Regions from separate parts of the Massilia sp. CFBP9012 genome, predicted to be linked through region 2. Evidence: predicted binding sites of a transcription regulator. Region 2 holds the regulator's gene; the other holds the start of a gene.
The links. Region 2 encodes NrdR, which represses ribonucleotide reductase genes. Its sites were predicted from a motif close to CACNANATNTNGTG; they were not measured.
Positions count from the first base shown of each region.

Region 1: a site for NrdR is predicted at 1,242-1,255, ahead of SOM61_RS10830 (ribonucleoside-diphosphate reductase subunit alpha). Genes of this name have one in related genera too.

Region 1 is NZ_JAXCWM010000005.1:387,976-391,389, forward strand. It holds gene SOM61_RS10825 (sigma-54-dependent transcriptional regulator) at 1-944, shown strand, start outside; gene SOM61_RS10830 (ribonucleoside-diphosphate reductase subunit alpha) at 1,536-3,414, shown strand, end outside.
Region 2 is NZ_JAXCWM010000008.1:89,300-92,713, forward strand. It holds gene SOM61_RS14730 (PilW family protein) at 1-903, opposite strand, end outside; gene pilV (type IV pilus modification protein PilV) at 900-1,436, opposite strand; gene nrdR (transcriptional regulator NrdR) at 1,546-2,013, opposite strand; gene glyA (serine hydroxymethyltransferase) at 2,081-3,328, opposite strand.

The sequences.
Region 1 (3,414 bases), on a different contig from region 2:
GCAGCGGCAAGGAGCTGGCGGCGCGCGAGATTCACGCCCAGAGTTCGCGTGCAAGTAAACCCTTCGTGGCGGTGAACTGCGGCGCGATCCCCGAAACCCTGATGGAGGCCGAGTTCTTCGGCTATCGCAAGGGCGCCTTCACCGGCGCGGCCGAGGAGCGCGACGGCTTCTTCCAGGCCGCCAACGGCGGCACCCTGATGCTGGACGAGGTGGCGGACCTGCCGCTGGCGATGCAGGTCAAGCTGCTGCGCGCGATCCAGGAGCGGCGCGTGCGCAAGATCGGCGCCACGAGCGAGGAACCGGTCGACGTGCGCATCATCAGCGCCACCCACCAGGACCTGGCGCGCTGCGTCGAGACGGGCAAGTTCAGGCAAGACCTGTTTTATCGCCTGAACGTGATCGAGCTGGCGCTGCCGCCGCTGCGCGAGCGGATGGACGACCTGGCCCTGCTGGCCGATGGCATCCTGAACCGCTTGGCCGGGCCGGGGCAGGCGTCGCTGGGGCCGGACGTGCTGGAGGCCTTGAAGGCGTATTCCTTCCCCGGCAATGTGCGCGAGCTGGAGAACGTGCTGGAACGGGCGCTGGCGTTTGCCAACGATGGCGCGATCCAGGTCGGGGACTTGTCGCTCAAGGCGGCACGGCCGGTGGAAGCAGGGCGGAGCGAGACGATGACGCTCACCGCGCCGCCGACGCCGGTCCCGCCACCGGTGGAAGTGGTGCAGGCGCCGCCGCCCGGGCCGATGGCCGCCCTGGTCGCCCTCGGCCCCGCCGAATTGCCGAGCAACCTGCCCGAATATCTCGAACAGGTCGAGCGCGACATCATCGGGCGGGCGCTGCAGCAGACCCAGTTTAACCGCACTCAGGCGGCGAGCCTGCTCGGGATCAGCGTACGTCAGCTGCGCTACCAGATGCAGAAACTGGACATCTGCGCTCCCGAGGACTGATCGCCTGCCGATGGCCGATGTCCCACTTGTTGTTACTTTCCGGTAATTAAACTGGTGCACAATGCACGGCTATAGGGCAGGGCTGCCCTATATTGACGAGTGAGAAAACGGATGGCCGCCTGGTCACTTTTCCGTAAATTTCCCTGATGTTAGTACTCGCTCACGGCGAGGTCCCCTTCTGTTGGGCGACCGCTAAATGTCAAGGCTCGCGAACGTTAAAACCAAAAATTTTGGCCATTTATTCGCTTGCCTGTACGGCAAATCAGGTACTACAATTAGTCTGATATCAAAGCTCGGCACTAGATGTAGTGGTAGCAGACTGAAAGATACTAGCGGAGTCGCTAGCAGCGAGTTGTCCGCGGGTTGTCCACAAGTTGCCCACAAGTTTGTTCATCGGACAGTCAATCAGTCACTTGCCGACACGCTTTATTTAATTTTATTTGTACCCTGCTTTTCTGGTTTGCCAGCCTGGGCCACCGGTTGGCGGGGTATCGTTTTTCTACAATTTTGTTGACGGACCGGGGCGCGCAAGACGCAAGACGGTCCCCGTGTAAACAAGTAGTGGTCCCGACCGCTCATCCTGGAGGCTCAATGCAAACAGCACAGAACATCTCGATCAACCAACACGTCACCCCAGGATCGGCGTCGACCAGCCAAACCCCGGCAGAGATCGTCGCGCGCGGCGATTACCGCGTCATCCGCCGCAACGGCGCCGTCGTCGCCTTCGAGCCGAACAAGATCTCGGTCGCGATGACCAAGGCCTTCCTGGCCGTGGCCGGCGGCCAGGGCGCGGTCTCGGCGCGCATCCGCGAACTGGTGGAACAGATGACTGGTAACGTCGTGGCCGCGCTGGTGCGCCGCCAGCCGAACGGCGGCACCTTCCACATCGAAGACGTGCAGGACCAGGTCGAGCTGTCGCTGATGCGTTCGGGCGAACACGACGTCGCGCGTGAATACGTGCTGTACCGCGCCAAGCGCATGGACGAGCGCCGCGCCGCCAAGGAAGCCGCTGGCGGCGCCCCGGTCGCCGCGCCGCAGATCCACGTGGTCGATGGCGGCGAGCGCCGCCTGCTGGACATCAACGACGTCCACGCCCTCGTCAACGCCGCCTGCTCGGGCCTGGAAAAGCACGTCGACGCCGACGCGATCGTCGCCGAGACCCTCAAGAACCTGTACGACGGCGTGCCGGTCGAAGAGCTGTACAAGTCCGCCATCCTGGCCGCCCGCGCGCTGATGGAAAAAGACCCTGCCTACAGCCAGGTGACCGCCCGCATCCTGCTGCACACGATCCGCAAGGAAGTCTTCGAACACGAAGTGCCGCAAGCCGGCGCCGCTGCCGAATACCTGACCTACTTCCCGCAATACATCGCCAAGGGCATCCACAACGAGCTGCTGGACGAAGAGCTGGGCAAGTACGACCTCGAGCGCCTGGCGAAAGCCATCGTCGCCGACCGTGACCTGCAGTTCGGCTACATCGGCCTGCAGACCCTGTACGACCGCTACTTCCTGCACGTGCGCGACGTGCGCATCGAAATGCCGCAGGCCTTCTACATGCGTGTCGCGATGGGCCTGGCCCTGCGCGAAGACGACCGCGAAGCGCGCGCCATCGAGTTCTACAACCTGCTGTCGTCGTTCGACTTCATGAGCTCGACCCCGACCCTGTTCAACTCGGGCACCCGCCGCTCGCAGCTGTCGTCGTGCTACCTGACCACCGTCGGCGACGACCTGGAAGGCATCTACGACGCCATCAAAGAGAACGCACTGCTGTCGAAGTTCGCCGGCGGCCTGGGCAACGACTGGACGCCAGTGCGCGCGCTGGGCTCACGCATCAAGGGCACCAACGGCCGTTCGCAGGGCGTGGTCCCGTTCCTGAAAGTGGTCAACGACACCGCCGTGGCGGTGAACCAGGGCGGCAAGCGCAAGGGCGCGGTCTGCGCCTACCTGGAAACCTGGCACCTGGATATCGAAGAATTCCTGGACCTGCGCAAGAACACCGGCGACGACCGCCGCCGCACCCACGACATGAACACCGCGAACTGGATTCCGGATATGTTCATGAAGCGCGTGATGGAAAAGGGCGCCTGGACCCTGTTCTCGCCTTCCGAGACCCCAGACCTGCACGACCTGACCGGCAAGGCCTTCGAAAAAGCTTACCTGGCCTATGAAACCAAAGCGGCCAACGGCGAAATGGCGGTCTTCAAGAAGATCGAAGCCATGGACCTGTGGCGCAAGATGCTGTCGATGCTGTTCGAGACCGGCCACCCATGGATCACCTTCAAGGACCCATGCAATATCCGTTCGCCGCAGCAGCACGTAGGCGTGGTGCACTCGTCGAACCTGTGCACCGAGATCACCCTGAACACCAGCGCCGACGAAATCGCCGTCTGCAACCTGGGCTCGGTGAACCTGCCGCAGCACATGAAGGGCGATGGCCTGGACCACGTCAAGCTGCAAAAGACCATCCGCACCG
Region 2 (3,414 bases):
TGGTTCGCGGCCGTCGTCGAGCGCCGCGCCCGTCAGCCGCGTGCCGTGGTCGTTAGCGGAAAAGGCGGCGCCATGGTCTGGCCCGAACAAGTCGTAGACGATGCCGGCGTCGGCGCCCGGATTGAGGCGCGGACCGTGCAGCAGCAGCGCGACCCGCACCAGCGCCACCCGCTTCCAGTGCGTGCGCTTGCGCAAGTCGGCCGCGCGTTCGTCGGGCGTGGCGCCGGCCAGCACCAGCGCCGCATCGAGCGCGCCCAGCTCGGTCGCATTGACGTAGCGCTCCGGGACCCGGTCGCCGTCGGCATCCAGGCCGTACAACACCTGGAAGCCTTCGACGCCGCCCGCCACCGCATCCGACGACCAGCTGCTCGCGCCCCGGTACTTGCAACGCAACTCGGCATCGCCCTGGGCATTGCGCGCGACGTAGAAGATGCTCCAGCCTTCTTCGTCGCGGTGCACGGGAAAACCCGCACAATCGAGGGTGTCGCCATCGCCATTGGGCGCTGCGCCGCTGCCGGGAAAGCGCAGGGCCAGCACGTCGCTGCCATTGGCTTCATCGGGCAAGACCGCATCGATGCCGACGCCGGTGCGCTCCAGCGAACTGGCATCCAGGCCGGCCAGCCGCGCCGGCGCTGCCGCCGGCGCGGCCGCCGCCGGATCTGCGCCGGGATGCGCGGCCCAGTCGACGTGCGCCGCCAGGCGGATCGCACGCGCCAGCGCATCGACGGCATAGCGGCCGCTATCGTCCATCTCGGACGCTTCCATCACGGCGGCATGCGCGCGCACGCTGTTAATCAGCAGCGAGCCGCTGGCCAGCAGCACCGCCAGCCCGAGCGCCATCGCCACCATCAGTTCGGCGATGGTCAGGCCGGCCTGGCGCCCGAATGTGCTGAAGACCCTCATCGCGCCACCAGCAACACATAGCCCGGCCCGTCCTGTGTGCCATGCCAGCCGATCTTGATCGCCACCGGCGCAGTCGCTTCGCCGCTGCACGCCCATCGGTAGCGGCTGTGCGCCGCATCCCACGGCGCGCCGTCGCGGCAGACCGCGATACGGCCCGATGGAAAGCCCCGGTGCAGCGCCAGGCGCGTCTCGCGCAGATCGTAGGCGGCCAGCGCCAGCGGATCGCAGGCGCCCGCGCCGATGCATGGCGCGCCACCCGCGGGCGGGCCAGCATCGAGCGCCGTGTAATCGAGCGGAAAATAAGGGTTGGCGCCGTCCGGCAGGCTGGCCACGTGGGTGTTGGCCTGCATGCGTGCGGCCAATGAGGTGGCCAGCATCGCCGCTTCTGAACTCAGCGCTGCATGCTGGCGCGTGCGCTGCGCCGCCAGTTGGGCCGCACTGGCGCCGACCACGCCGACTGCGAGCACGAACATGGCCACCAGGATTTCGATCATGGTGAAACCGCCCGGGCGGCCGGGGAGATGCGCCTGCATGCCATCCTCCGCTAACGATGTGCGAGCAGAGAAGTTATCAGACAGGACTCAGGCGCCCATGCGTGGACGCAAGGATGCGCAGGGCGAAAAAAGGAACTTGGAAACGACGTCAGTTGTCGAGCTTGCGCTGGTGGCCGACTTCGGCCAGCGCCGCCTGGAAGGAATCCAGGTCTTCGAAATTCTTGTAGACGGAAGCGAAGCGGATATAGGCGATCTTGTCGAGGCGCTTGAGCTGCTCCATCACCAGCTCGCCCACATACACGCTGTCGACTTCGCGCCGGCCGCTGGTGAGCAGCTTTTCCTCGATCGAGGCGACGGCGCCATCGATCGCCTCGGCCGATACCGGGCGCTTGCGCAGCGCCAGCATCAGGCTGCCGCGCAGCTTGGAGGATGCAAATTCGGTGCGGCTGCCATTCTTCTTGACGATGATCGGCATCGACAGCTCGATGCGCTCATAGGTGGTGAAGCGCTTGTCACACTTGCCGCAGCGGCGCCGGCGCCGGATGGCATCCCCTTCCTCCGATACGCGGGTATCGAGGACTTGTGTTTCTTCATGCTGGCAAAAGGGACATTTCATGGGGCCGGGGCTGCAGTATTGCTGGATGATGCGACCGGACCGGCGAACCGGTCCGGGAGAATTGCAATTAACGCGCGTAGACCGGGTACTTGTCGGTCAGCTTCTTGACTTCGCCCTTGACGCGCTCGATGGTCGCGGCGTCGTGCGGGTTGTCCAGCACGTCGGCGATCAGGTTGCCCACGGTGACCGCGTCTTCTTCCTTGAAGCCGCGGGTGGTGAAGGCCGGGCTGCCCAGGCGGATGCCCGAGGTGACGAATGGCTTCTGCGGGTCGTTCGGGATGCCGTTCTTGTTGCAGGTCATGTGAGCCTGGCCCAGGATCGCTTCCGCTTCCTTGCCGGTGAGGCCCTTGGCGCGCAGGTCGACCAGCATCACGTGCGATTCGGTACGACCCGAAACGATACGCAGGCCACGTGCGATCAGGGTTTCAGCAAGTGCTTTCGCATTCTTGACGACCTGCTTCTGGTATTGCTTGAACTCCGGCGACAGCGCTTCCTTGAACGCGACGGCCTTACCGGCGATCACGTGCATCAGCGGGCCGCCCTGAATGCCAGGGAAGATCGCCGAGTTGATGGCCTTCTCGTGCTCGGCCTTCATCAGGATGATGCCGCCGCGCGGGCCGCGCAGCGATTTGTGGGTGGTCGAGGTGACGAAGTCGGCGAACGGCACCGGGTTCGGGTATTCACCAGCGGCGATCAGGCCGGCGTAGTGGGCCATGTCGACCATGAAGTAGGCGCCGACATCTTTGGCGACCTTGGCGATGCGCTCGAAATCGATACGCAGGGCGAACGCCGACGCGCCGGCGATGATCATCTTCGGCTTGTGCTCGTGGGCTTGCTTCTCAAGGGCTTCGTAGTCGATGTCTTCTTCTGGGGTCAGGCCGTACGAAACGACGTTGAACCATTTGCCGGACATGTTCAGCGACATGCCGTGGGTCAGGTGGCCGCCTTCGGCCAGCGACATGCCCATGATGGTGTCGCCCGGCTTGAGCATGGCGAAGAACACGCCCTGGTTGGCTTGCGAACCCGAGTTCGGCTGGACGTTGGCGGCTTCAGCGCCGAACAGTTCCTTCAGGCGGTCGATCGCCAACTGCTCGGCGACGTCGACGTATTCGCAGCCGCCGTAGTAGCGCTTGCCCGGATAGCCTTCGGCATATTTATTGGTCAGCTGCGAGCCCTGCGCTTCCATCACGGCAGGCGAGGTGTAGTTCTCGGAGGCGATCAGCTCGATGTGGTCTTGCTGGCGAACGTTTTCTTTTTGAATTGCATCCCACAGTTCCGGGTCGATATTGGCGAGCGTATGATCTTTGGCAAACATGTAAAACTCCAATCGATAGTAATCCAGGCAACTGGTGGCATAGGAAGGCGGGAGCCGGGGCGGGCCGTAGGCACGGGCGCAGGCAA